Regions from separate parts of the Moritella viscosa genome, predicted to be linked through region 1. Evidence: predicted binding sites of a transcription regulator. Region 1 holds the regulator's gene; the other holds the start of a gene.
The links. The regulator sigma-54, encoded in region 1, starts transcription at its own class of promoters, with help from an activator protein. The targets are predictions, from matches to a motif close to GTTGGCACGNNNNTNGNNT.
Positions count from the first base shown of each region.

Region 1 (3,206 bases):
AGACAACAAAACTAATTAGAGTAAATGAATTCATATGGCACGTTTAAAAGTATCACACTTAGCAAAAAGTTATAACAAACGAAAAGTTGTGTCAGATGTGAGTCTCGAAGTTGAATCAGGCCAAATTGTTGGTTTACTTGGGCCTAATGGCGCAGGTAAAACCACCACCTTTTACATGGTAGTTGGTTTGGTTAAGCGAGATCATGGACAAATCTTCATTGATGACCAAGAATTAACGCATGAGCCAATGCACATTCGTGCACAACAAGGTATTGGTTACTTACCCCAAGAAGCATCTATTTTTCGTCGTTTATCGGTAACGAAAAATATCATGGCAATCTTAGAGTTACGAACTGAACTAACGCGTTTCGAACGTGAAGAAAAGTTAGAAGAATTATTAGAAGAATTTCATATCACCCATATTCGCGATAGTTTAGGAATGAGCTTATCGGGTGGTGAACGCCGCCGCGTTGAGATTGCCCGCGCACTCGCAGCAGATCCAAAGTTTATTTTATTAGATGAACCGTTTGCTGGCGTTGATCCAATCTCGGTTGGTGATATTAAAAAAATTATTCAACATCTGCGAGATCGTGGTTTAGGGGTATTAATTACCGACCATAACGTACGTGAGACGCTCGATGTATGTGAACACTCTTATATTGTGAGCCATGGACATTTGATCGCATCAGGTACTTCTGAAGAGATTTTATCCAACGAAAAAGTAAAAGAAGTATACCTTGGAGATCAATTCCGACTATAGTTTGATATTGATACGTTACCGCATTAAGGAAGAGAGAGAGTAGTCGTTAGATGAAGCCATCATTACAACTTCGTATGAGTCAATCTCTGGCAATGACGCCACAGTTGCAACAAGCGATTCGATTATTACAATTATCGACCTTGGAGTTACAACAAGAGATTCAAGAAGCATTAGACAGTAATCCGCTACTGGAACAAGAAGATCCCAATACAGCTCAGCCAAATGGTGCAGAAAGTAGCGATGAGCATAATCTGGATAATAACGACACTGTTACCGATGCCAGCCAAATAGAAGTGAGTGATGCGCTCGCCAGTGAAGCAATGCCAGATGAACTACCTAATGACAGTAATTGGGATGATGTCTACACTCCTCAAATACAGACTCACGGCAGTGCGGGTGGCGGTATTGATGGCTTAGACCAAGTCTATCAAGGTGAGACTAGCGAAGGCTTATATGAGCATCTCATGTGGCAAATGGAATTAACCCCCTTTACTGACACTGATCGTGCTATTGCTGTTGCGATTATTGATGGCATTGATGATCATGGTTACCTTAATCAGACTTGTGAAGATATCCTGTCTAGCGTCAATAGCGATCACCAAGAACTCAGCGACAGTAGCAGTAGTGAAGAACAAATTGAATTAGATGAAATCGAAGCTGTATTGAAGCGTATTCAGCATTTCGATCCCATCGGCGTTGCTGCGCGCTCATTACAAGAATGTTTATTGATCCAACTCCAGCATTTACCTAAAAACACACCTTGGTTAACAGAATGTCAGCAAATAATTCAGTCTCACATGGATTTATTGGGCAATCGCGACTACCGTCAATTAAGCCGTAAGACAAAATTAAAAGAACCACAACTTAAAGAGATCATGCAATTAATACAGAGTCTAGAACCCAGACCTGGCAACGTAATTGATCAGACTGAAGGGCTGTATGTTATTCCCGATGTTTTAGTAAAGAAAAAAAATAATCAATGGGTAGTAGAGTTAAATCCTGACATTGTGCCAAGATTAAAAGTGAACAATGAATATTCAAACTTGTCGACAGGCAATCGTAATAGCAGCGACGGGCAGTTTATTCGAACCCATGTACAAGAAGCTAAATGGTTTATTAAAAGCTTAGAAAGCCGTAATGAAACCTTACTAAAAGTAACGAAAAGTATTGTTCAACGCCAAGTTGATTTCTTTGAATATGGCGATGAAGCCATGAAACCTATGGTTTTAAATGATATTGCCGAAGAAGTGGAGATGCACGAGTCAACGATTTCACGGGTAACAACGCAGAAGTTTATGCATACACCACGTGGTATTTTTGAACTTAAATTTTTCTTTTCAAGCCATGTCAGTACTGACAATGGCGGAGAATGTTCATCAACCGCTATTCGTGCATTAATAAAAAAATTGGTCGCGGCAGAAAATGCCATTAAACCATTAAGTGACAGCAAGATTGCTGATTTACTTGCTGATCAAGGTATCAAAGTGGCTAGACGTACGATTGCAAAATATCGAGAGGCACTAAGTATACCACCGTCTAATCAGCGTAAAAGCCTATTATAGGGCTAATCCAACCTTCATAGGGGAGACATATATGCAAATTAATTTAACCGGTAGACATGTAAACATTACAGACTCACTGAAAGATTACGTTGATAGCAAGTTTTCCAAATTAGAACGGCATTTTGATCATATAAACAATATTCATGTGATTTTAAATGTTGAAAAATTACTTCAAATTGCAGAAGCAAAAATACATTTAAATGGGGGTGAGATCTTTGCCGTGCATGAACACAATGACATGTATGCCGCAATTGATGGCTTAATGGATAAGCTCGATCGCCAAGTGATTAAGCATAAAGAGAAGTTGATTCGCCATTAATTTTAACCTCGCCACAAATAACCTAAAGGAAAACCATTTTTCCTTTAGGTATTAATGCTTCTGACATAATTAAAACATATCATATCCAAATCAATTGCGGGATAATGACCCCATTATTTTATATCGCTGTAAGTTTTAAATTAGCAACCTAGTGTTGACTATGGTCACGATATATTTACTGCGCAGATGTGAGGACAAAAGATGAAATTAATAATAGTCAGCGGCCAATCAGGGTCCGGAAAATCCATTGCATTACGCGTACTTGAAGATCTAGGCTACTATTGCGTAGATAACCTGCCAGTAAAATTACTACCGCAACTTCTACAAACCTTAAATGACCAAACCGAAAAAATGGCTGTGAGTATTGATGTCCGTAACTTACCAACAGAAAAAAAAGAATTAAACGACATCATTGCTGAGTTAAGAGCGAGCACCGAGTTAACTAGTTTATTTCTTGATACCAATAAATCTGTGCTCATCAAACGTTATAGTGAAACCAGACGTCTTCACCCTCTCACAAAAGACGAACTATCCCTATCGCAAGCCATTGAAATAGAAGAGAAAC
Region 1 covers NZ_FPLG01000088.1:117,726-120,931, forward strand. Annotated here, with positions in the region: gene lptA (lipopolysaccharide transport periplasmic protein LptA) at 1-19, shown strand, start outside; gene lptB (LPS export ABC transporter ATP-binding protein) at 35-760, shown strand; gene BT797_RS12650 (RNA polymerase factor sigma-54) at 811-2,322, shown strand; gene hpf (ribosome hibernation promoting factor) at 2,354-2,641, shown strand; gene rapZ (RNase adapter RapZ) at 2,843-3,206, shown strand, end outside.

Region 2 (3,206 bases), on a different contig from region 1:
TGGTTCATGTAGCTTACCATCAATCATACGTTCGATAACTTCAGGACGAGATACTGCTAGCTCGAAACCTTCACGACGCATGTTTTCAATTAAGATACCTAAATGTAATTCACCACGACCTGATACTTTAAATTTATCTGGATCAGCAGTTTCTTCTACTTTAAGTGCAACGTTATGTACTAGCTCTTTGTTCAGACGGTCAAGGATGTTACGTGATGTAACAAATTTACCTTCTTTACCACAGAATGGTGAGTTATTTACTTGGAACGTCATTGTTACAGTTGGTTCATCAACTGATAACGGTGGAAGCGCTTCTACATTGTTCTGTGCACAGATAGTGTCAGAAATTTTAAGTTCGCCTAAACCAGTGATTGCAATAATATCGCCCGCTTGTGCAAGTTCAACATCATGACGCTCAAGACCTAAGTAACCTAATACTTGGCCAACTTTACCTTTACGCTCTTTACCGTCAGAACCAACAATAGTAACTTGTTGATTTACTTTAACAGAACCACGCGTTATACGACCAACACCGATCACGCCAACATATGCGTTGTGATCAAGTTGTGAGATTTGCATTTGGAAATCACCGTCACGATCGCCTTCTGGTGCAGCAACACCATCAACGATAGCTTGGAATAAAGGTTCCATGTTTTCTGTTGCTTCTTCTGATTCAGCGTTAGCCCAACCATTTAGAGCTGAAGCGTAAACAACTTTAAAGTCAAGCTGTTCATCAGTTGCGCCTAGGTTATCAAACAAATCAAAGATTTGATCCATTACCCATTCAGGACGAGCACCAGGCTTATCAATTTTATTGATAACAACAATTGGCTTAAGACCGTGTGCGAATGCTTTTTGTGTTACGAAACGCGTTTGTGGCATTGGGCCATCAACTGCATCAACGATTAAACAAACACTGTCTACCATAGACATAATACGTTCAACTTCACCACCGAAATCGGCGTGTCCTGGAGTATCTACGATGTTGATACGGTAATCTTTCCAAGTAATTGCAGTGTTTTTTGCAAGAATTGTAATACCACGTTCTTTTTCAAGATCGTTGGAATCCATTACACGTTCTTCATTACCACCACGTGTTTCTAACGTACCTGACTGTTCTAATAATTTGTCAACTAAAGTCGTTTTGCCGTGGTCAACGTGAGCGATAATCGCAATGTTGCGTAGTTTATCTAGCACTGTGATGCCTCTATATATTTTATATGGGTAAAAATTAGGCGGTATTGTAACCGCCCCGCTGTGATCTACCTAACAAAATTTTGGCGCAGAGTAAAATGATTGTAATTTATTTTATTTAAAAATCGAGCGATAGCCACTGAATGGGCTTTTAGCACACAAAATATAAATAAATATAAGCCGTATCACACCGTGAGTAATCTGTCTTACAGGTGATACATTTTATCAACTATATTTGAATACGATTTTACTGGTAATCCCTGAAAATAAACCATAATATCGAAGTTAGTAATAGTAAATGTATGCGTTTATTTACCGCTATAATCTTTGCACCAAAAAAGTGCAGCCAACGCACAGTGTTCGTGCAACAATAGGTTAAGGCAAGGAATAACGAGTACATTAAAACATTAAAATCAACAACTTAAATAGTTGGCACATATATGGCATTATTAAAATTATGATTGTTTACAGTCAGCCATTTTAAATGAAGCCATCATATTGATGACACCGGAGGTTATTTTTTATGTCAGCAGAAAGCGTATTAGCTCTAATTAAAGAACAAGACGTTAAATTTGTAGATTTACGTTTTACAGATACTAAAGGTAAAGAGCAGCACGTTTCTCTACCACATCATCAAGTTAATGCCGGCTTCTTTGAAGAAGGTAAAATGTTTGATGGTTCATCAATTGAAGGTTGGAAAGGCATCAACGAATCTGACATGATTTTAATGCCAGATCCGGCAACAGCCGTACTTGACCCGTTCACAGAAGCAACAACACTGAACCTTCGTTGTGACGTACTAGAGCCTGCAACAATGCAAGGTTATAGCCGTGACCCTCGTTCAGTAGCAAAACGTGCACTTGCATATTTACGCTCAACCGGTATCGCTGATGATGTATTCTTCGGTCCTGAACCAGAGTTTTTCCTATTTGATGATGTTAAGTACAAAACTGACATGTCAGGTAGCATGTACAAAATTGACGCTGAAGAAGCTTCTTGGAACTCTGATAAAGAGTACGAAGGCGGCAATATGGGTCACCGTCCAGGTGTTAAAGGTGGTTACTTCCCAGTATCACCAGTTGACTCTGCACAAGACATCCGTAGCGCAATGTGCTTAATAATGGAAGAAATGGGCTTAACAGTTGAAGCACATCACCATGAAGTAGCAACAGCCGGTCAAAACGAAATTGCAGCACTATATAACTCAATCGTTGAAAAAGCGGATGAAGTGCAAATCACTAAATACGTTATCCATAATGTTGCACACGCTTATGGCAAAACAGCAACATTCATGCCTAAGCCACTTGTAGGCGATAACGGTTCAGGTATGCATTGTCACCAATCACTACAGAAAAATGGCGAAAACATTTTTTCTGGTGACCTGTATGGCGGTCTATCTGAAACTGCACTTTATTACATCGGTGGTATCATCAAGCACGCAAAAGCAATTAACGCATTTGCTAACCCAGCAACTAACTCGTACAAACGTTTAGTTCCTGGTTTTGAAGCACCAGTAATGCTAGCTTACTCAGCGCGTAACCGTTCTGCATCAATCCGTATCCCAATCGTACCATCGCCAAAAGCGACACGTATTGAAGTACGTTTCCCAGATCCAGCAGCAAACCCATACTTAGCATTCTCTGCAATGTTAATGGCTGGTATTGACGGTATTAAAAACCGTATTCATCCTGGTGATGCAATGGATAAAGATTTATACGACCTTCCAGCAGAAGAAGCAGCAGAGATTCCACAAGTTGCCTCTTCACTACAAGAAGCACTATCAGCACTAGATACTGACCGTGACTTCTTAACTGTTGGTGATGTAATGGCTGACGATACTATCGATGCTTACATTGCAATAAAAGAAGAAGAAGTTGAAAGACTGAACATGACAACTCACCCAGTTGAGTTTGAAATGTACTACAGCGTATAATTTCTTATTAATTCAAATTAATATAAAAAACCCGCTACTTAGCGGGTTTTTTATTTGTTAAACAAATGTAATTAGGTGA
Region 2 covers NZ_FPLG01000097.1:37,882-41,087, reverse strand. Annotated here, with positions in the region: gene typA (translational GTPase TypA) at 1-1,197, opposite strand, end outside; gene glnA (glutamate--ammonia ligase) at 1,718-3,127, shown strand.
Region 2: the regulator sigma-54 is predicted to act here: its motif matches at 1,623-1,641, upstream of glnA (glutamate--ammonia ligase).